Regions from separate parts of the Cupriavidus sp. 86D6 genome, predicted to be linked through region 1. Evidence: predicted binding sites of a transcription regulator. Region 1 holds the regulator's gene; each other region holds the start of a gene.
What was found. Region 1 encodes sigma-54, which starts transcription at its own class of promoters, with help from an activator protein. Its sites were predicted from a motif close to TGGCANGNAANCTGCTTT; they were not measured.

Region 1 (7,693 bases):
CAGCCCCAGGCCGGTACGGATGGCCACGCCCTGGCGCGACCCGAACAGCCGCGCCAGCCCGGTGATCAGCACCAGCTTGAACAGGATCGGCACCACCAGCAGGCCCAGCACCAGCCAGATATGGTCGAACACCACGCGCACGTTGAGCAACATGCCGATGGTGACGAAGAACAGCCCCAGCAGCACGTCGCGGAACGGCTTGATGTCTTCTTCCACCTGGTGGCGGTACGGGGTCTCGGAAATCAGCATGCCGGCCATGAACGCGCCCAGCGCCATCGACAGGCCCAGCCGTTCGGTCAGCGCGGCCATGCCCAGCGTGACCAGCAGCAGGTTCAGCATGAACAGTTCCTGCGACCGGCGCGCCGCCACGATGTGGAACCAGCGGCTCATCAGCTGCTGCCCGACGAAGAAGATCAGGCCCAGGGCCACCACGATCTTGACCGTGGCCAGCCCCAGCGCCCAGGCCAGGTCGCCGGGGTCGCGCGACAGCGCCGGGATGATGATCAGCAGCGGCACCACAGCCAGATCCTGGAACAGCAGCACGCTGATGATGTTGCGGCCGTGCTCGCTTTCCAGCTCCATGCGCTCGGATAGCATTTTCACGACGATGGCCGTCGACGACATGGCCAGCGCGCCGCCCAGCGCCACCGACGCCTGCCAGGTCAGCGGGAACGCCCAGCTGAACAGCCAGCTGGCCGGCAGCACGGCCAGCAGCGACAGCGCCACCTGCGACCCGCCCAGCCCGAACACCAGCCGCTTCATGGCGCGCAGCTTGCTCAGGCTGAACTCCAGGCCGATCGAGAACATCAGGAAGACCACGCCGAATTCGGCCAGGTACTTGGTCTGGCCCGTATCGCTGGCCAGCCCCAATGCGTGGGGGCCGATCAGGATGCCAACCGCCAGATAGCCCAGCATGGGTGGCAGTTGCAGCATGCGGAAGGCCACCACGCCAAAAACGGCGGCGGCCAGCAGCACGAGGGTCAGTTCCAGCGGAGAATGCATTCGGCAGGCTTCAAAAACGACGGCCGGGCACGCGCCTGAGCCGGCATCTGCACCCCGCCGGCAAAAGACGGCAAGCGCGGCGGTCGTCGGGGCAGCCGGGCGGCTTGCCGGGCCAGACGCCATCGCATTCGTTGGTATACTCCAGCGCCATGATAGCCAATTTCGATGCGAATCGAGCACTCGAGCTCGCTCGCCACACCCTCCAGATCGAGGCCGACGCCGTTTCGGCGCTGGCCGGCCGCCTGACCCCCGCCTTTACCCGGGCCGTCGAGATGATTCTCGGCTGCACGGGCCGCGTGGTGGTCTCGGGCATCGGCAAGTCCGGCCATATCGGCCGCAAGGTGGCCGCCACGCTGGCATCCACGGGCACGCCGTCGTTTTTCGTCCATCCGGCCGAGGCCAGCCATGGCGACCTCGGCATGATCACGCGCGACGACGTGCTGGTCGCCTTCTCGAATTCCGGTGAAACGGCCGAACTGCTGTCGATCGTCCCGATCGTCAAGCGCATTGGCGCCGGCCTGATCTCGATCACAGGCAACGCCGAATCAAACCTGGCCAAGCTGTCCGACGCCCACCTGGACGGCGCCGTGGCACAGGAAGCCTGCCCGCTGAACCTGGCCCCCACGGCCAGCACCACGGCCGCGCTGGCCCTGGGCGACGCCCTGGCAGTGGCCGTGCTCGACGCCCGCGGCTTCGGCGAGGAAGACTTTGCCCGCTCTCACCCGGGCGGTGCGCTGGGCCGCAAGCTGCTGACCCACGTGCGCGATGTCATGCGCACCGGCAATGCCGTGCCGGAGGTGCGCGAAAGCACGCCGCTGGCCCAGGCGCTGATGGAAATCACGCGCAAGGGCATGGCCATGACCGCCGTGGTGGACCCCGAAGGCCGGGCCGTGGGCGTGTTCACCGACGGCGACCTGCGCCGCCTGCTGGAAACCCCGCGCGACTGGAAGACCGTGCCGATCGGCGAGGTCATGCACCACAACCCGCGTACGGTCCATCTTGACCAGCTCGCCGTGGAAGCCGTGCAGATCATGGAAACGAACCGCATCAACCAGTTGCTCGTCGTCGATGGCGACGGCCGCCTGGTGGGCGCGCTCCATATCCATGACCTGACGCGCGCCAAGGTCATCTGAACGATGCCGGACTTCCTGTCCAGACTCACCGGCATGATCATGCGGCTGCTGCCGCTGCTGCTGATGGCCATCGTCGCCGGCAGCACGTTCTGGCTGGTGCAGTTGAACTCGCCGCGCGAGGCCAGCGAGCAGTCGCGCGTCAAGCGCCATGAGCCCGACTACTGGATGGACCGTTTCTCGGCCACCGAACTGGCCGAGGACGGCACCACCAAGCTGCGCTTCACGGGCGTGAAGATGGTGCACTTCGAGGACGACCAGACCTACGAGGTGACCACCCCGGCCATGCGTTCGTACGAGCCGGACCGCCCACCGGTCACCGCCAATTCCCAGCGCGGCACCATGAACGCCGAGGGCTCGATCATCGATCTCTACGGCAATGCGTTCGTGGTCCGCCAGGCCGGCGTCGACCCGTCCAAGGACCCGCGCATGACCGCGGCATCGCAATACTTCCAGTTGCTGGTCAATGACGACATCGTCAAGACCGACAAGGCGGTGGAGCTGACGCGCGGCCCGTCGGTCATGACGGCCAACGGCATGATCTTCAACAACGTCACCCGCGAAGTACAATTGCTGGGCAACGTACGCGGCACCATCATCATGAACCCGCCGCAGGGGCAGGCCAGGACCCAGTGACCCCGGGGGACGCAAACGCTCCGGCGCATCCTGGCCGCCGTCTTTATCTCACCATTCGCCAAACATGACTGCATCCCTGACGACATCGCCCTGTCGCCGCCTCGCGCCCGCCCTGCTGGCGTCCATCGCCGCCCTCGGCCTGACGCTGGCCGCGCCGGCCTTTGCCGAGCGCGCCGACCAGGGCAAGCCGCTGGTGCTGGAGGCCGACAACGCCAGCTACGATGACGTCAAGCAGATCTACACCCTCACCGGCAACGTGGTGCTGACCAAGGGCACCATGGTGCTGAAGTCCGACGCGGCCGAGCTGCGCACCGACCCCGAGGGTTACCAGTACGCCATCGCCACGTCCAAGCCCGGCCGTCAGGCGTATATCCGCCAGAAGCGCGACGGCGTGGACGAGTACATCGACGGCTGGGGCGACCGCATCGAATACGACGGCAAGTCCGAGATCAACAAGCTGATCGGGCATGCCCGCGCGGCGCGCGTGTCGGGCGTGGGCGCGAAGATCATCGACGAGATCCGCGGCGCCGTGATCACCTACGACAGCCGCAACGAGTACTACACCGCCACCGGCGGCGACAACAACACCACGGCCGGCAATACGTCGGGCCGCGTGCGCGCGGTGCTGTCGCCGCGCTCGGACGCCAGCGCCCCCGCCGCTGCGGGCGCACCGCTGGATCTGAAGCCGTCCACCGCGCCCAAGCCTTAACGCCTTACCTCCAGCCAGTCCTGATGAACGATTCCGCCACGCTCACCGCCTCTGCCACGTCCTCCGCATCCGCCGTCCGCACCGACAGCAGCACGCTGGTCGTGCGTCACCTGAAGAAACGCTACGGCACGCGCACGGTGGTCAAGGACGTATCGCTCGACGTGAAAAGCGGCGAGGTGGTGGGGCTGCTGGGCCCCAACGGCGCCGGCAAGACCACGTCGTTCTACATGATCGTGGGGCTGGTGGCGCTGGACGAAGGCGACATCGTGCTCGACGACGAGCACATCAGCGGACTGGCCATCCACGAACGCGCCCGCATGGGCCTGTCGTACCTGCCACAGGAAGCGTCGGTATTCCGCAAGCTCAACGTGGAAGAGAACATCCGCGCGGTGCTGGAACTGCAGGTGGAAAACGGCAAGCCGCTGCCCAAGGCCGAAATCGAACGCCGCCTGGATTCGCTGCTCGACGACCTGCAGATCGCCCATCTGCGCAACAACCCGGCGCTGTCGCTGTCGGGCGGCGAGCGCCGCCGCGTGGAAATCGCGCGCGCGCTGGCGTCGTCCCCGCGCTTCATCCTGCTCGACGAACCGTTCGCCGGCGTGGACCCGATCGCCGTGGGCGAAATCCAGCGCATCGTGAGCTTCCTGAAGGCGCGCAATATCGGCGTGCTGATCACCGACCATAACGTGCGCGAAACGCTGGGCATCTGCGACCACGCGTACATCATCAGCGAAGGCACCGTGCTGGCCGCCGGCCAGCCCGAGGAAATCATCGCCAACGAGTCGGTACGCCGCGTCTACCTGGGCGAAAACTTCCGCATGTAAGGCGCGGCCGCCCCCGCGGCCACACTGCCGACAGGTTTCCGGCAGGTCATCGGCAGGTCATCGGCAGGTCATCGGCAGGTCATCGGCAGGTCATTTTTACCGCACTTGCCCACGGCTATTTCAAAGCCGTTGCCGATCAGGAAGCCGAAGCGATAGGTTGTAGCAAATTCCGTTCCAACAACGGAAAGATGCGCATAGAATAGGTCGCATGAAACCTTCGCTTCAGCTCCGCCTCTCCCAACATCTGGCCCTCACGCCGCAACTGCAGCAGTCCATCCGGCTGCTTCAGCTTTCCACGCTCGAACTGCAACAGGAGGTGGAACAGGCGCTGACGGAAAACCCGCTGCTGGAACGCGAGAACGACTGGATCGAAAGCCCGCTGCGCGTGGCGGCTGACGGCTCCGTTAATCTGCAAAGCGCCCCGGCGCCGGCCCCGTCCGAACCGCAGGCCAACGGCGACGATCGCAGCGAACATGCGTCCGGCGGCGAGGAAGAAGGCTTCAGCGATTCCGGTGCCGAGGACTACGGCAACGACTGGAGCCTCGACGACTTCGCGCGCCGCCCGCAGAACGACGAAGACGAAAAGACGCCGATGCAGTTGCGTGACGCGGACCCCACGCTGCGCGAGTACCTGATGGAACAGCTGACGCCGCTCAAGATTTCGGCGCGCGACAAGGGCCTGGCCATCTTCCTGATCGAATCGCTCGACGACGACGGATACCTGAGTGCGTCACTCGAGGAAATCTGCACCGAACTGCCCGAAGAACTCGAATTCGAGGTGGAAGAAGTGCAGGCGATGCTGACGCTGCTGCAGAGCTTCGATCCGCCCGGCGTGGGCGCGCGCAATGCCGCCGAATGCCTGAGCCTGCAATTGAAACGGCTGCAGCATCCGCAGCGCGAACTGGCCCTGTCCATCGTCAACCATCATCTTGAACTGCTGGCGGTCAGGGATTACACGCGCCTCAAGAAAGCGCTGCAGGTGGACGAAATTGCACTAAAGGCGGCGCACGACCTGATCCGCTCGCTGGCACCGTACCCAGGACATGCGTACAGCCGCCCCGAGGCCGATTTCGTGGTGCCGGACGTGTTCGTGCGCAAGAGCGGCAGCGGCTGGATTGCCCAGCTGAATCCGGATGTGATGCCGCGCCTGCGCATCAACGACATGTACGCGCAGATCTTGCGCGGTGCAAAAGGCGAAGCGGGGGCTGCGGGACTGCAGCAAAAGCTGCAGGAAGCGCGGTGGCTTATCAAGAACATCCAGCAAAGATTCGACACGATCCTGCGTGTGGCGCAGGCAATTGTGGAGCGTCAGAAGAACTTTTTTTCGCACGGCGAAATAGCGATGCGGCCCTTGGTTTTGCGGGAAATTGCCGATACACTCGGTTTACATGAGTCGACCATTTCCCGGGTGACCACGAACAAATACATGGCCACGCCAATGGGTACTTTCGAGTTGAAGTACTTCTTTGGTAGCCACGTCTCCACGGAGACGGGCGGCGCGGCCTCTTCCACGGCGATCCGCGCGCTGATCAAGCAACTGATAGGAGCCGAAGAACCCAGGAATCCTCTTTCCGACAGCCGCATCGCCGAATTGCTGGGCGAACAGGGCTTTGTGGTCGCACGCCGCACGGTGGCCAAATATCGCGAAGCACTGAAGATCCCCGCAGTCAATCTCCGCAAGTCTTTGTAGCCGAGCCGCAACCGCCTGCCTGGTGCGGCTCTTTCAGAAGGAGAAGCGCTATGAACTTCAAGATCAGTGGACACCACCTCGACATCACGCCGCCGCTGCGTGAGTATGTGGAAACGAAACTGGAGCGAATTGTCAGGCATTTCGATCAGGTCATTGGCGTGAGCGTGCTGCTATCTGTCGACAACCACAAGGAAAAGGACAAGCGTCAGTACGCGGAAATCAATCTGCATCTCAAGGGCAAGGACATCTTCGTCGAAGCGCACCATGAAGACCTGTACGCTGCGATCGACTGTCTGGTCGACAAGCTCGACCGGCAGGTGATCCGCTACAAGGACCGCGTGCAGGGTCATGACCGGGAAGCGGTCAAGTACCAGATGGCTGAAGCCCAGCTACAGCAACAATAGGCTGGCAAATCCTTGACTGCCCCTCGAGGCGGACGTCAGCGTCCCCGAGAGGACTGACAGGAAGAGAGCAAAGCCGCGCATCTGCGCGGCTTTTTTGATGGCTGCGCGCCCGCGTCGGGCTGACATTCTCCGTTACCTTCCCACCACGGCCGAAACCAATTGATTTGCCGGGGGTGTTCGCATCTTGCGCGGCTCGGTGTATGCTGCGCCATACAAGAACGACAGGCAGAACGGTCCCGGTGACCCGAACGGCAGGCCACGTGACGGAAGATCATGCGGGCGCCGGCGGCAATATCCGGGTGGGCAATCCGGCCGGCCAATCCGCGGCACCACCCGCGGCGCCGGCGCTGCAGTGCACAAGCGCGCTGTGGCCCTGCTCTATAATGAGCCGGACGTTCCAATGCGGGCGTCCACCAAGCACTCGATATCCTGAATTGCCCCATCCGGCGGGACGGCATTTGTGCGCCGTATCGCCAACCTGACTTCTCGTGCATCGCCCATGAATCGTTTGGCCAAATTGCTGCCACCCGGCAACATCCATCTCGACGTCACCGTCACCAGCAAGAAGCGGGTCTTCGAGCAAGCCGGGCTCCTGTTCGAGAACAACCATGGTGTGGCCCGCGCCACCGTCACGGACAACCTTTTCGCCCGCGAATCGCTGGGTTCGACCGGCCTCGGTGCCGGCGTCGCCATTCCGCACGGCCGTATCAAGGGCCTGAAGCAGCCGCTGGCCGGCTTCATGCGCCTGGCCGAGCCGATTCCGTTCGAATCGCCCGACGGCAAGCCGGTCTCGCTGCTGATTTTCCTGCTGGTACCCGAACAGGCCACCCAGCAGCACCTCGAAATTCTCTCGGAAATCGCACAGTTGCTGTCGGACCGCGAGATGCGCGAAGGGCTGGCCACGCTGCCCACGCCCGAAGCCGTCCACCAGTTGCTGACCGAATGGCATCCGTGACGATCCGCAGGCCGGCCTGGCTGGCCGCCTGAAGCCATACCGCCCCCTCGTAGAAAGCATCCCGCATGGAACTCACCGGCGTCACCTCGCAGTCGATCTTCGACGACAACGCAGCCGACATCAAACTGTCGTGGGTCGCCGGTCTGGAAGGTGCCGACCGGGCCTTTGACGTCGAATTCGCTCGCGAAGCCACTTCCGCCGCCGATCTGGTGGGCCACCTGAACCTGATCCACCCGAACCGGATCCAGGTGCTGGGCAAACCCGAAATCCAGTATTACCAACGCCTGGACGACGAACCGCGCAAGCGCCAGATGGGCGAACTGATCCTGCTGGAGCCGCCGTT
Region 2 (7,693 bases), on a different contig from region 1:
CCTGCCTGATCATCATCGCGCTGGGCATCATCACCTGGAAGTCGTCGCACGATCTCGATCCCTACAAGCCGCTGGAGTCGAACGTCAAGCCGGTGCAGGTCGAAGCCGTGGCGATGAACTGGAAATGGCTGTTCATTTATCCGGAACTGAAGATCGCGACGGTCAACCAGCTGGCGCTGCCGGTGAACACGCCGGTGAACTTCAAGATCACGTCGGATTCGATCATGAATTCGTTCTTCATCCCGCAACTGGGCAGCCAGGTGTACGCCATGGCCGGGATGGAGACCAAGCTGCACCTCATCGCCAATGAAGCCGGCACGTACGACGGCATGTCCGCCAACTACAGCGGCGGCGGCTTCTCGGGCATGAAGTTCAAGACCATCGCGATGTCGAACTTCGACTTCGACAAGTGGGTGGAACAGGTGCGCGCGTCCAGCAAGCAGCTCGGTGCCGAGGACTACAAGGTCCTGGCCAAGCCGAGCGAAGCAGATCCGGTGACGTACTTCGGCAAGATCGAAGACGGCCTGTTTACCGGCATCCTGCATCAATACATGGGGCACGACGGCCGTGCCATGGCCCGCGAAGGTTTCGATGGCGGTCCGGTCTGCACGTCGCGTAACACGCTTGGCGAAGAGCGTGTATCCATGACCACGCCGGCCAAGCCGGCCGTGGGCGCGCAAATCTAGGAGCAATGATGTTTGGCAAATTGAGTTTGTCGGCGATTCCGTTTCATGAGCCGATCATCATGATCACGCTGAGCTGCGTGGCCCTTGGCGGGCTGGGGCTGCTCGGCGCGATCACGTATTTCAAGAAGTGGAACTACCTGTGGGTCGAATGGATCACTTCGGTCGACCACAAGCGCATCGGCGTGATGTACTCGCTGGTGGCGCTGATCATGCTGCTGCGCGGCTTTGCCGACGCCATCATGATGCGTACCCAGCTGGCGGTTGCCACCAACGGCGCCACCGGCTTCCTGCCGCCCGAGCACTATGACCAGGTGTTCACGGCCCACGGCGTGATCATGATCTTCTTCGTGGCCATGCCGCTGATGACGGGCCTGATGAACCTCGTGGTGCCGCTGCAGATCGGCGCGCGCGACGTGGCGTTCCCGTTCCTGAACACGCTGAGCTTCTGGCTGTTCGTGGCCGGCGCGCTGCTGGTCAACATCTCGCTGGGGGTTGGCGAATTCGCGCGTACGGGCTGGCTGGCCTATCCGCCGCTGTCGGGCCTGGACTACAGCCCGGGCGTGGGGGTGGACTACTACCTCTGGTCCTTGCAGATTTCAGGGTTGGGCACGCTGCTGACCGGCGTGAACTTCCTGGTGACGATCCTGAAGATGCGCGCCCCGGGCATGACCCTGATGCGCATGCCGGTGTTCACGTGGACGGTCTTCTGCACCAACGTGCTGATCGTGGCCGCCTTCCCGGTGCTGACGGTGTCGCTGGCCCTGCTGGGTCTGGACCGTTACTTCGACATGCACTTCTTCACGAACGACGGCGGCGGCAACGCCATGATGTACGTGAACCTGATCTGGATCTGGGGCCACCCCGAGGTCTACATCCTGGTGCTGCCGGCATTCGGTATCTTCTCGGAAATCATCGCCACGTTCTCGGGCAAGAAGCTGTTCGGCTACAAGTCGATGGTTTATGCAACGAGCGCGATCATGGTGCTGTCGTTCATCGTGTGGCTGCACCACTTCTTCACGATGGGCTCCGGCGCCAACGTGAACGCGTTCTTCGGCATCACGACGATGATCATCTCGATCCCGACGGGCGTGAAGATCTTCAACTGGCTGTTCACGATGTACCGTGGCCGCGTGCAGTTCACGTCGCCGGTGCTGTGGACGCTGGGCTTCATGATCACGTTCGTGATCGGCGGCATGACCGGCGTGCTGATGGCCGTGCCCGCAGCGGACTTCGTGCTGCATAACAGTCTGTTCCTGATTGCCCACTTCCACAACGTGATCATCGGCGGCGTGCTGTTCGGCTACCTGGCCGGCATCACCTACTGGTGGCCGAAGGCGTTCGGCTTCAAGCTGAACGAGCGTCTGGGCAAGTGCGCGTTCTGGTGCTGGATCGTCGGTTTCTACTTCGCCTTCATGCCGCTGTACGTGCTGGGCCTGATGGGCATGACCCGTCGTCTGAACCACACGAACAACCCGGAATGGACGCCGTGGCTGCATCTGGCCGTGGTGGGCGTGGTTTTCGTGGCACTGGGCATCTTCTTCCAGGTGCTGCAGATCGTCGTGTCGATCCGCGACCGCAAGAAGCTGGCCGACGTGACGGGCGACCCGTGGGGTGGCCGTACGCTGGAATGGGCCACGTCGTCGCCGCCGCCGTTCTACAACTTCGCGCACACCCCGGTGGTGCGTGACCTGGACGCGTTCGCCGACATGAAGGCCCGTGGCGAGAAGCTGCCGACCAGTGGCTTCGAGCAGATCCACATGCCGAAGAACACGGCTGCCGGCTTCTACATGGGTGCCTGGAGCCTGGCGCTGGGCTTCGCGCTGATCTGGCACATCTGGTGGCTTGCCGCCGTTGGCCTGGTCGGCATGGTGGTGGCGTTCATCCGTCGCGCCAACGATGACCACATCGACTACTACGTGCCGGCCGCCGAGGTCGAGCAGATCGAAACCCGCTACCAGCAGCGTGTGGCTGCACAGGGCTGATAACGATGTCGACAGAAGTTCTTGACCGCTTTGGGGCGCAAGCCCCCGCGCATGCGCACTCGCACGACGAGTCGCATGACCACGCCCATCACGACACCAGCGAGAACACCATCTTCGGTTTCTGGCTGTACCTGATGAGCGACTGCATCCTGTTCGCGTGCCTGTTCGCCGCGTTCGCCGTCCTGCGCGGCGAAGTGGCGGGTGGCCCGTCGGGCAAGGAGCTGTTCGAGCTCAACTACGTGCTCGTGGAAACGGCAATCCTGCTGTTCTCGTCGATCACCTACGGCTTTGCCATGATGTCGATGCAGAACCAGCAGCGCGGCCGCGTGATGTTCTGGCTGGCCGTGACGTTCCTGCTGGGCGCAGGCTTCATGGCGATGGAAATCAACGAGTTCGCGCACCTGATCCATGAAGGTGCCGGCCCGAGCCGCAGCGCCTTCCTGTCGTCGTTCTTCACGCTCGTGGGCACCCACGGCCTGCACGTGGCAAGCGGCATGCTGTGGATGCTCGTGCTGATGTACCAGCTGTCGAAGAAGGGCCTGACCCCGGCCGTGGCCAAGCGCCTGAACTGCCTCAGCCTGTTCTGGCACTTCCTGGACGTGGTCTGGATCGGTGTGTTCACCGTGGTCTACCTGATGGGAGCAATGTAAATGGCACAGCAACACGCAAGCGCCGCCCATGGCGCGTCGCATGGCCACAGCAGCGTCAAGTCGTATGTGATCGGCTTCGTGCTGGCGGTGATCCTGACCGTGATCCCGTTCAAGATCGTGATGGACGGCTCGATCGACCGCGCCACCACGCTCTGGATCATCCTGGGCATGGCCGTGGTGCAGATCATCGTGCACCTGAAGTACTTCCTGCACCTGGACGGCTCGGATGGCCAGAAGTGGAACGTGATGGCACTGCTGTTCACCGTCCTGATCCTGTTCATCGTGCTGGCCGGCTCGCTCTGGATCATGCACAACATGAACGCCAACATGATGCCGTGGATGAGCAAGTGACCGTCGTCACCGGTATCTGAAGAAACGGGGCCCCTGCGGCCCCGTTTTTTATTGCATTTTTCCCCGGCCGCTTCAGGCCGCGGCGGGAGGGTGGGGCCGTGGGCCTCCCATCCGAAATCTTGCCGCTGGTGCGCCGCGCACCGATCCCCTTCCAGCCGTGCACCGCATCGGGCCGATGCACGTCGCCGGTGCATGCGTCCGTTCCTGCCCCTTCGCCCGCCCGGCACCTTACTGGTGCGCCCCTGCTCCGTCCCATCCGATTTGTCTCGCCGCCGTTGCCTGGCAACGGTTTGCGGTCGTTGCCGGGCTTGGCACGCAAGTTGCAGAAGCGTTACCCGGGGTGCGTAGTCCCTGACCACATACGACAAATTGGACAGAATGGGAGCTGCAATGAAACGACGTGACATGCTGAAGCTGTCGGCAGTAGCCGCCGCGGCGATGATCGGTACCAGCCCGCTGATGGCGCAGACGAAGGAACCGATCAAGGTCGGCATCCTGCATTCGCTGTCGGGCACCATGGCCATCTCCGAGACTTCGCTCAAGGACGTGGCGCTGATGACGATCGACGAGATCAACAAGAGCGGCGGCGTGCTGGGCCGCAAGCTCGAGCCCGTGGTGGTCGACCCCGCTTCCAACTGGCCGCTGTTCGCCGAGAAGGCCCGCCAGCTGATCACCAAGGACAAGGTAGCCGTGACGTTCGGCTGCTGGACGTCCGTGTCGCGCAAGTCGGTGCTGCCGGTCTATGAAGAGACCAACGCGTTGCTGTTCTACCCGGTGCAGTACGAAGGCGAGGAAATGTCCAAGAACGTGTTCTACACGGGTGCCGCGCCGAACCAGCAGGCCATCCCGGCCGTGGAATACCTGATGAGCAAGGAGGGCGGCGGCGCCAAGCGCTTCTTCCTGCTGGGCACCGACTACGTGTATCCGCGCACCACCAACAAGATCCTGCGCGCGTTCCTGAAGAGCAAGGGCGTGGCCGACAAGGACATCGAAGAGGTCTACACCCCGTTTGGCCATAGCGACTACCAGACCATCGTCGCCAACATCAAGAAGTTCTCGCAGGGCGGCAAGACGGCCGTGATCTCGACGATCAACGGCGACTCCAACGTGCCGTTCTACAAGGAACTGGGCAACGCCGGCCTGAAGGCCAAGGACGTGCCGGTGGTGGCCTTCTCGGTGGGCGAGGAAGAACTGCGCGGCATCGACACCAAGCCGCTGGTGGGCCACCTGGCCGCCTGGAACTACTTCATGTCGGTCAAGAACGGCGAGAACGACGCGTTCAAGAAGCAGTGGGCGGCATGGGTCAAGGCCAACAACCTGCCCGGCGGCGACAAGCGCGTGACCAACGACCCGATGGAAGCCACCTACGTCGGTATCCACATGTGGGCCCAGGCCGTGAAGAAGGCCGGCACCACCGACGTGGACAAGGTGCGCGCCGCCATGTACGGCCAGACCTTCAAGGCGCCGGACGGCTTCACGCTGACCATGGGCGACAACCATCACCTGTACAAGCCCGTGATGATCGGCGAAGTGAAGGGCGACGGCCAGTTCAACGTGGTCTGGAAAACGCCGAAGCCGATCCGTGCGCAGCCGTGGAGCCCGTTCATCGCGGGTAACGAAGGCAAGGCCGACAAGGTCGGCGGAAACTAAGCGCTGCCGACCGTTGTTATGCGCTCCCCTCTCCCATGCAGTGGGAGAGGGGTGGGGGCGAGGGTAAAACCTCTCAAGATGCGAGTGCGGCGATTTGACCTGCCGTGCCCTCACCCCCGGCCCCTCTCCCGCAGGCGGGAGAGGGGAGCAAGGACAAGAACAATACTAGACGCGATCCATCGCGCGAACCAGGCTCCTGAATGCACCGACCCAATATCCGCTCGTGGCTGCGCGCCATGCTCGCCGCGTTGCTGCTGGCTGCTGCCCCGCTCTGGGCCGCCACGCCGCTCACGCAGGCCGACCTGAAGCCGCTGGCCGAGGACGACTTCGACGCCAAGACCGCCGCGCTTGCCAAAGTCACGCAGGCGCCGGCCGAACAGGCCGGTCCGATCCTGAAGGCACTGCAGGACGATGCGCTGCAGTACGAGCCATCGGTCGGCATGGTGCGCCAGGAGGGTGACAAGTATCTCGATGCCATCAGCGGCAAGCCCGTCGCCGTGAAGAGCGACGCGCTGGAATCGCTGACGCTGAACAACAGCCTGCGCACCATCGTCGACAGCGCCGCCAGCAGCCTGCTGCTGCAGTCGCCGGACATCGCGGTACGCACGCAGGCCATCAACACGCTGCTCGACCAGCCCGGGAACGCGTCGCGCGAGGCGGTCGAGGCCGCCCGCAAGGCCGAGGCCGATGCCGGGCTGCGTGCCCGCCTGGACGTGATCTGGGCCAATACCGTACTGGCCCAGGGCACCGAGGCCCCTCGCGACGCACGGCTCGATGCCATCCGCATCCTGGGCAGCGACAGCAACCCGCAGTCGCGCCAGAAGCTGATGCCGCTGATGGAAAAGGACGATGCCGGCAAATACAAGGAAGCCGACGAGGGCGTGCGCGTGGCCGCCCAGCAGGCCATCGACCAGATGCGCAGCGAACAGCGCCGCGCCGAACTGCTGGGCAACCTGTTCGCCGGCCTGAGTCTGGGCAGCGTGCTGCTGCTGGCGGCGCTGGGCCTGGCCATCACGTATGGCCTGATCGGCGTCATCAACATGGCGCACGGCGAATTCCTGATGATTGGCGCCTATGCCACGTACGTGGTGCAGACGCTGTTCCGCGCCTATGCGCCCAATGCGTTCGACTGGTATCTGGTGGCGGCGCTGCCGGCCTCGTTCCTGGCGGCTGGCGTGGTTGGCTTCGCACTGGAGCGGATCGTGCTGCGGCATCTGTACGGCCGCCCGCTGGAAACGCTGCTGGCCACGTTCGGTATCAGCCTGCTGCTGATGCAGGCCGTGCGCACGATCTTCGGCGCGCAGAACGTGGAGGTGGCCAATCCGGTGTGGATGAGCGGCGGCTTCGATGCGATGGCCGGGCTCGTGATCCCGTACAACCGCGTGGTCATCATCCTGTTCGCGCTGGCCGTGGTGGCCGTGGCGTGGGCCGTGCTGAACCGTACCCGTCTGGGCCTGTTCGTGCGCGCCACGACGCAGAACCGCACCATGGCGGCCTGCGTGGGCGTGCGCACGTGGAAGGTGGACAGCTACGCGTTTGCGTTCGGCGCCGGCATTGCCGGGCTGGGCGGCTGCGCGCTGTCGCAGATCGGCAATGTGGGCCCCGACCTGGGGCAGGCGTACATCATCGATTCGTTCATGGTCGTGGTGCTGGGCGGGGTGGGGCAGCTGGCCGGCACCATCGTCGGGGCATTCGGCCTGGGCATCATCAACAAGTTCATCGAGCCGTTCTACGGCGCGGTGCTGGCCAAGATCTTCGTCCTCGTGCTGATCGTGCTGTTCATCCAGAAGCGGCCGCAGGGACTTTTCGCGCTCAAGGGGCGCAGCGCGGAGGCCTGACATGAGCAGCTTTTCCTCTTCATCCCGCAAGGCGTTCAAGCTGTCGGTGCCGGAGCGCCAGCCGCTGTTCTCGGGCCGCGTATGGACGCTGCTGGTGCTGCTGACCGTGGTCGTGGCCATCGGTGTGCCCATCTGCGCGCTGGTGCTGCCGGAGACCCATCCGCTGCACCTGTCGGCCTACGCGCTGACGCTGTTCGGCAAGATCATGTGCTTTGCGCTGGCGGCCATCGCGCTGGACCTGGTGTGGGGCTACTGCGGCATCCTGAGCCTGGGCCACGGCCTGTTCTTCGCCCTGGGCGGCTATGCGATGGGCATGTACCTGATGCGCTCGATCGGCCGCGAGGGGGTCTACAAGAGCGACCTGCCCGACTTCATGGTGTTCCTGGACTGGAAGGAACTGCCTTGGTTCTGGCACGGCACCGAGCACCTGCCGTATGCGCTGCTGCTGGTGGTGCTGGTACCCGGCGTGCTGGCGTGGCTGTTCGGCTTCTTCGCGTTCCGGTCGCGCATCAAGGGCGTGTACCTGTCGATCATCA
Region 3 (7,693 bases), on a different contig from region 1:
GCCTGACCGTACGCCTGCGCCGTCCGCGCGGGCTGGCGAATCCGCACGGCTTCGATTATGCGTACTGGTTGCTGGGGGAAGGCGTGCATGCCACGGGCTACGTGCGCGGCGCCGCCGCGCTGGGCGCTGATGGGCCGGTGCCGTGGCCCGTGCGCGTCGCGATGTGGCGCGCCGGCCTGCGCGATCGCCTGCGTGCCGCCTTGCCGCCCGACGCCCGCTACGGTGCCGTGCTGATCGCGCTGGTGATTGGCGACCAGCGCGGCATTGCGCAGGCGGACTGGGACATCTTCCGGCGCACCGGCATTTCGCATCTGGTCAGTATCTCGGGCCTGCATATCACCATGATTGCTGGCGCGGCGGGCGCCCTGGCGCGCATGCTGTGGCGGCATTCGTTCGGGCTGGGGCGGCGGCTGCGCCGTCCGTTGCCGCTGGTGTGGCCGGCGCAGCAGGCGGCGCTGGCCGTGACCGTGCTGGCCGCGCTCGGCTACGGCCTGATTGCCGGCATGCAGATTCCGGCGTTGCGCACCGTGGCGATGCTCGTCGTGGCTGCCCTGGCGTTGTGGAGCGGCCGGGCGACGCCACTGTCGGTGGTGCTGGCATGGGCCGCCGGCATGGCGGTGGCGATTGACCCCTGGGCGGTCATGTCACCGGGATTCTGGCTGTCCTTCGGTGCGGTGGCGGTGATTTTTCTCCATGCGCGCGACGGTCCGGAAGACAGCCGGCCCACGCCGGCGGAGAAGGGCGCCGGCGGACGCATGGCCCGGCTGCGGGCCGGCATCGTCAATGCCGCGCGTACGCAGTGGGCCGTGACCATCGGGCTCGTGCCGCTGACGCTGTTGCTGTTTGGTCAGGTGTCTCTGGTGTCCTGTGTGGCCAATGCGGTGGCGATTCCGGTGGTAAGCCTGCTCGTGACGCCGCTGGCGCTGGCCGGGGCCGTGCTGCCGGGCGCGTTCGCCGCGCCGTTGCTGGCCGTGGCGCACACTGCGCTGGCGTGGCTGGTGAGCGGTCTGGGGTGGCTGGCCGCGCCGGCATGGGCGGTCTGGGAGGCCGCGCATCCGGGCTGGTGGCGCACGGCGCTGGCCGTCGGCGGGGTCTGGCTGTTGCTGGTGCCGCGACGGCCCGTGTGGCCGCAAATGCTGCGGTCTCGCAAGGGCTGCCCGCAGATCGCGCGGCCGGTTCCACGCTGGGTTGGCGCGGGCCTGATGGTGCCGATGCTGATGGCCGGGCGCGTAGCCGTGGCCGAAGGCGAGATGCGCGTAACGGCGCTCGATGTCGGGCAGGGCACGGCGGTGCTGGTGGAAACGCGCCGACATGCGCTGCTGTATGGCGCCGGGCCCGCCTACGTGTCGGGCACCAGTGCCGGAGGACAGGTCGTCGTGCCGTTCCTGCGCGCATCGGGGGTGCGCCGGCTGGACGCGCTGATGGTCAGCCACGAAGATGCCGACCATGCCGGGGGCGTGCGCGATGTCATGCAGGCGGTGCCTGTCCGATCTCGCCTGACGGCGGCACCGCCCGGGCATCGGCTGATGGCGGGAGCCGAAGGTGCCGACTGGCAGCCTTGCGCGAGCGGCGACGGCTGGCAATGGGACGGGGTGCGGTTCGACATCGTCCATCCAACGGCGGAGGAACTGGCCGCCGGCAGGCTCCAGAGCAATGCGCGCAGTTGTGTGCTGCGTGTGGCCACGGCGCGGCGCAGCGTGCTGCTGACCGGCGACATCGGTGTGCGAGAGGAACTGGCGTTGGTCGAGCGCCTGCCGCCGGACCATTTGCGTGCCGACGTGCTGCTGGTGCCGCATCACGGCAGTGGCACGTCATCGCATGTGGCGTTCCTGCGCGCCGTCCAGCCGGAATTGGCGATTTTCCAGCTTGGGTTTGCGAACCGCTACCGCCATCCGCGCGAAGATGTCTGGCGGCGCTACGAGCGGGCCGGTGTCGCCCGCTATCGCACGGACGAGACTGGTGCCATATCAATCTTGACGTCGGGCGACGCGCTTGAGGTCGTGCCGTATCGGCAGCGATATCGCCGCTACTGGCGCGATGGGCCGCCCGCGCCGCGTTGATGCGTGTCAGTTGGCCCGCGCCGGCGCCTTGGCGGATCTGGCCGTGGAAGCGCGGCGAGGCTGCGTGCTGGTCTTCGGGCTCGCGCTCGCACTTCCGCTGGCGCTTGCACCGGGCTTGGCTGCGGCCGGCTCCGCGCCGGCAATGCGACGCTCGCGAAGATGGGCCTTGGCGCGCTGCAGTCCGCCCGCCACCGACTCCGCGCGCTCCAGTGCCACGCCGGCGGCCAGCACATCGCCCAGCACCAGATGGCAGATGCGCGACGTCATCGGCGTGTAGACCTCGCTGTCCTCTTCGACGTCGGAGAACACGCAGACGTCGGCCAGCTTGGCCAGCGGAGACCCGCTGTGGGTCAGCGCCAGGACGCCGGCGCCGCTGCCGCGCGCCAGCGTGGCGGCGGCCAGCATGTCCCAGGTGCGGCCGCTGTTCGACACCAGTACGGCCACGTCGCCCGGCCGCAGCAGCGCGGCGGACATGCTGAACACGTGCGAATCGGAATAGGCCGTGGTGGGGATGCCCAGGCGGAAGAACTTGTGCTGGATGTCGAGCGCGACGATGCCCGAATTGCCGCAGCCGTAGAACTCGATGCGCCGCGCGCTGGCCAGCAGGCGGATGGCGTGCTCGATCTGGTCGGCGGACAGTGCATTGCGCACGGACATCAGCGTGGCGATGGTGCGGTCGAACACCTTGCCGGCGATGTCGGCGGGCCGGTCGTTGGCCTCCACGTCCTGATGCACGAACGGCGTGCCGCCGCCCACGTTCTGGGCGAACTGGAGCTTGAACTCCTTGAAGCCGTCGTAGCCGAGCGCGGCGCAAAAGCGCGCGATGGTCGGCTGCGAAACGCCGGCACGTTCAGCCAGTTCCGGCATGGTCAGCCGGATGACGCTGGCGCCGTGGCGGGCCACATAGTCGGCCAGCCGGCGTTCGGACGGGCGTAGCGTGTCGTAGACGGCAAGGATTCTGTCGCGCATGGTGAAGGTCGTGCGGGAAACGGTGCGTGGGAGTCGTGACGGCGGGCCTTGGGTGGTCGCGTCTTTTGGTATGTAGAGATTCTACACATTCGACTGTCGGATTCGCAGCCCCTGGCGCCCGGTTTTCATCCTAGGATTTACCCGGATTTGCGCGCGTAACGCCATTTCCACGCGGTGGCAAGGCTTCCGGCGAGGTGTCGGCCGTGGCTATAATGTAGAAAATCTACAGATCCGGTGGCCTGCGGCGACATGTCAGACCTGTCGCGCGGTTGTCCGGATCGCCCCACGAGGATCCATTCCGCCATGACCCAAGCCGCCAAGGGCCACGTCCGCGCCGAAGTTTCGGCCGTCACCGACCGCATCGTCGAACGCAGCCGCGCCAGCCGCGCCGCCTACCTGGCGCGTTGCGAGCGCGCCCAGCGAGACCTGGGGCCGCTGCGCGGCATGTCGTGCGCCAACCTGGCCCATGGTTACGCGGCACTGCCGGCCGACGACAAGCTCAAGCTGCGCGTCGAACATGCGCCGAACCTGGGTATTGTCACCGCTTACAACGACATGCTGTCGGCGCACCAGCCCTACGAACGCTATCCGGCCGTCATTCGCGAAGCCGCGCGGGCCGTGGGCGCCGTGGCGCAGGTGGCGGGCGGCGTGCCGGCGATGTGCGACGGCATCACGCAGGGCAATGCAGGCATGGAGTTGTCGCTGTTCTCTCGCGATGCCATCGCCATGAGCACCGCCGTGGCGCTGTCGCACAATACGTTCGACGCCGCGCTGATGCTGGGCGTCTGCGACAAGATCGTGCCTGGCCTGCTGATGGGCGCGCTGCAGTTCGGCCATTTGCCGGTGGTGTTCGTGCCGGCCGGCCCGATGGCCTCCGGGCTGTCGAACAAGGAAAAGGCGCGCGTGCGCCAGCTCTATGCCACCGGACAGGTCGGGCGCGACGCGCTGCTCGAAGCCGAATGTGCGGCCTACCATGGCGCCGGCACCTGCACGTTCTACGGCACGGCCAACAGCAACCAGTTCCTGATGGAAATCATGGGCCTGCACATGCCGGGCGCGGCGTTCGTGCATCCGGACAGCGGCCTGCGCGATGCGCTGACCACGGCGGCGGCCCAGCGCGCGCTGGCGCTGATCGCGCGGGGCCGCGAATATACGCCACTGGCGCAGATCGTCGACGAGCGGGCCGTGGTCAACGCCATGGTTGGCCTGCTGGCCACGGGCGGTTCGACCAACCACACGATCCACCTGGTGGCCATGGCGCGCGCAGCCGGCATCGTGATCGACTGGAACGACTTCGACCGCCTGTCGGCCGTCACGCCGCTGCTGGCGCGCGTCTATCCGAACGGCTCGGCCGATGTGAACCACTTCCACGCGGCGGGCGGCGTGGCCTACGTGATCGGCCAACTGCTGGAAGCCGGGCTGCTGCACGAAGATGTGAATACCGTGGTGGGCCGTGGCCTGGCACGCTACACCGAAGAGCCGGTCATGACCGAGGGCGCGCTGCGCTGGCGCGACGGGCCGGCCACCAGCGGCGATACCGCCGTGCTGGCCCCGGCATCGGCGCCGTTCTCGGCCGAAGGCGGCCTGCGGCTGATGGCGGGCAACCTCGGGCGTGGCGTGATCAAGGTCTCGGCCGTGGCCGACGCGCATCGCATCGTGCAGGCCCCGGCGCGCGTGTTCGATTCGCAGGAGGCACTGCAGGCGGCGTTCGAGGCCGACGAACTCAATCGCGATGTGGTCGCGGTGGTGCGCTTCCAGGGCCCGAATGCCAACGGCATGCCCGAACTGCACCGGCTGACCCCGGCGCTGGGCGCGCTGCAGGACGCCGGCCACAAGGTGGCGCTGGTCACCGATGGCCGCATGTCGGGGGCCTCGGGCAAGGTGCCGGCCGTGATCCATGTCGGCCCTGAGGCACTTGCGGGCGGCCCGCTGGCGCGGGTACGTGACGGCGACGTCATTCGTGTCGACGCCGTGGCCGGTACGCTCGAACTGGTGGGCGACGCCCGCGTGCAGGCCGAATTTGCCGCGCGCACGCCGGTGCCGGCGCCGGCCGACGATTTCGCGAATTTCAGCATGGGCCGTGGCCTGTTCGGGCTGTTCCGGCGCCATGCGCGCATTGCCGAGGAGGGTGGCAGCGCGCTCGACCTGTCCGAGGCCGATGCCCCGTCGTCGGCCACGGCCGGTGCGGCTGTCAAAACCGCGTCCGCCGTCGCACAATAGGCGGACGTCCGGCCAGGCACCGACCCGCAACAGCCAATCTTTCAGACATTCCGTTATCCCCGCGGCGCTGGCGCCCGGGGCACTGCCGGGCCACGCCGACGCGTGCCCGGCGGCTACCGACAAGGGTGGCAATACCACCCGACACCATGTTCGATGGAGCAGACATGATCTATATCCTGATGGGCGTTTCCGGCAGCGGCAAGACCACCGTGGGCCAGCTGCTTGCAGAGCGGCTGCACTGTGGCTTCCATGATGCCGACACCTTTCACAGCGAGGCCAACAAGGCCAAGATGCACGCCGGCGTGCCGCTCACCGACGAAGACCGCTGGCCCTGGCTGGCTGCCATGCGCGCGGCCATCGATGCCGCCCGCGCCGAAGGCCGCACCCATGTCTTTACCTGCTCGGCGCTGCGCCAGACGTACCGCGACCGCCTGACCCCGCCCGACGGCGGCGTGACCTTCGTGTTCATGAAAGGCGACGCCTCGACGATCGGCGGCCGCCTGTCGGCCCGCGCCGACCATTTCTTCAACCCGGCACTGCTGCAAAGCCAGTTCGACACCCTGGAAGAGCCTCGGGACGCGCTGGTGCTTGATATCCGCCGGGCGCCCGAAGTCCTGGTGGAGGACATCCTGGCCAAATGCCCGCCGGAATCGGTCTCTTGCGCCGGGCAGGCAAAGACCGCGCACTGATCCCTGCACCAAGGCCGGCCAGGCGTGGCTGGCAAGCATCTTGCTAAACCGTTTTGCGTACCGGCGCATGTCTTGGGCATGCAACCCCTTGCGGGATTTACCGGTGCGGATATGCTGGAAGCGTCGACTCGACGAGGCATCGATAAACGGGTGGCCGGCGGTATTGCCGTGCAGCAGGGCCGAAGAGCAGTCAGGCGGCACGGACCGCGGCAGGCGCCCATTTCCACGAAGGAGCGGCCATCATGGCGGCGCGGTTTTTCGACGAGATGCTGGAAGGGCGAGAGGACGGCACGGTAACGGCCGTCGAGGCCGGACAGGTATTGCCGCCAGGGGCGGTCCGGACTCACTACCGAAGTTTTGCGGACTGGCTCGGCCGGCAGTCCGTGTCCACCATGGACAACAAGCGCGCGGAGGCGGATCTGATCTTCCGGCGCGTGGGCATTACCTTCGCCGTCTATGGCGACAAGGACGAGTCCAACAGCGGCACCGAGCGGACCATTCCGTTCGACGTGATCCCGCGCGTGTTCCCGGCCAGCGAATGGGCGACGCTGGAACGCGGCCTGCGCCAGCGGGTGGCGGCGCTGAACCGCTTCATCCATGACATCTACCACGGCCAGGACATCATCCGTGCCGGCGTGATTCCACCCGACCAGATCTATAACAACGCCCAGTACCGGCCCGAGATGCTCGGCATCGACGTGCCGCGCGACATCTATGCCCATGTGGCCGGCATCGACGTGGTGCGCGCGGGGCAGGGCGAGTTCTACGTGCTGGAAGACAACCTGCGCGTGCCGTCGGGCGTGTCGTACATGCTGGAAAACCGCAAGATGATGATGCGGTTGTTCCCCGACCTGTTCGCCCGCAACCGCGTGGCGCCGGTGGCCCACTATCCCGACCTGCTGCTGGACATGCTGCGCAGCGTGTCGCCGCAGAATATCGCCGACCCTACCGTGGTCGTGCTCACGCCGGGCATGTACAACTCCGCGTATTTCGAGCACGCGTTCCTGGCCCAGCAGATGGGCGTGGAACTGGTGGAGGGCAGCGACCTGTTCGTCGAGGACGATCACCTCTACATGCGCACCACCCAGGGGCCGCAACGGATCGACGTGATCTACCGCCGCGTGGACGACGACTTCCTCGATCCGCTGGTGTTCCGGCCCGATTCGGCGCTGGGTGCGGCGGGGCTGCTGTCGGTCTATCGCGCCGGCAACGTGACGATCTCGAATGCCATCGGCACCGGCGTGGCCGACGACAAGTCGATCTATCCGTATGTGCCGGACATGATCCGCTTCTACCTGGGCGAAGAGGCCATCCTGTCGAACGTGCCCACCTACATGTGCCGCCGGCCCGATGACCTGCAATACGTGCTCGACCACATGGCCGAGCTGGTCGTGAAGGAAACCCACGGTGCCGGGGGGTACGGCATGCTGGTGGGCCCGGCCGCGACGAAGGCCGAGATCGACCAGTTCCGCGAGGTGGTCAAGGCGCGGTCCGAGCAGTACATCGCCCAGCCGACGCTGGCGCTGTCCACCTGCCCGACCTATGTGGAATCGGGCATCGCGCCGCGCCATATCGACCTGCGGCCGTTCGTGCTGTCGGGCAAGGAAGTGCGCATGGTGCCGGGCGGGCTGACGCGCGTGGCGCTGCGCGAGGGGTCGCTGGTGGTGAATTCCTCGCAGGGCGGGGGCACCAAGGATACCTGGGTGCTGGAACGCTGAAGCCGAACAAGACTGATCGCCGGGAGACCCCATCATG

Region 2: the regulator sigma-54 is predicted to act here: its motif matches at 3,979-3,996, upstream of urtA (urea ABC transporter substrate-binding protein).
Region 3: the regulator sigma-54 is predicted to act here: its motif matches at 5,968-5,985, upstream of AC3G88_RS08500 (circularly permuted type 2 ATP-grasp protein).

Annotation. Positions count from the first base shown of each region.
Region 1 is NZ_JBYPSB010000013.1:18,446-26,138, forward strand. Features, by position in the region: gene AC3G88_RS22775 (monovalent cation:proton antiporter family protein) at 1-1,002, opposite strand, end outside; gene AC3G88_RS22780 (KpsF/GutQ family sugar-phosphate isomerase) at 1,152-2,135, shown strand; gene lptC (LPS export ABC transporter periplasmic protein LptC) at 2,139-2,768, shown strand; gene lptA (lipopolysaccharide transport periplasmic protein LptA) at 2,833-3,477, shown strand; gene lptB (LPS export ABC transporter ATP-binding protein) at 3,501-4,301, shown strand; gene AC3G88_RS22800 (RNA polymerase factor sigma-54) at 4,510-5,991, shown strand; gene hpf (ribosome hibernation-promoting factor, HPF/YfiA family) at 6,042-6,395, shown strand; gene ptsN (PTS IIA-like nitrogen regulatory protein PtsN) at 6,895-7,350, shown strand; gene hprK (HPr(Ser) kinase/phosphatase) at 7,416-7,693, shown strand, end outside.
Region 2 is NZ_JBYPSB010000002.1:632,392-640,084, forward strand. Features, by position in the region: gene cyoA (ubiquinol oxidase subunit II) at 1-686, shown strand, start outside; gene cyoB (cytochrome o ubiquinol oxidase subunit I) at 695-2,668, shown strand; gene cyoC (cytochrome o ubiquinol oxidase subunit III) at 2,674-3,318, shown strand; gene cyoD (cytochrome o ubiquinol oxidase subunit IV) at 3,319-3,669, shown strand; gene urtA (urea ABC transporter substrate-binding protein) at 4,060-5,319, shown strand; gene urtB (urea ABC transporter permease subunit UrtB) at 5,520-7,157, shown strand; gene urtC (urea ABC transporter permease subunit UrtC) at 7,159-7,693, shown strand, end outside.
Region 3 is NZ_JBYPSB010000002.1:733,835-741,527, forward strand. Features, by position in the region: gene AC3G88_RS08480 (DNA internalization-related competence protein ComEC/Rec2) at 1-2,060, shown strand, start outside; gene AC3G88_RS08485 (MurR/RpiR family transcriptional regulator) at 2,067-3,029, opposite strand; gene edd (phosphogluconate dehydratase) at 3,333-5,249, shown strand; gene AC3G88_RS08495 (gluconokinase) at 5,414-5,938, shown strand; gene AC3G88_RS08500 (circularly permuted type 2 ATP-grasp protein) at 6,181-7,656, shown strand; gene AC3G88_RS08505 (alpha-E domain-containing protein) at 7,691-7,693, shown strand, end outside.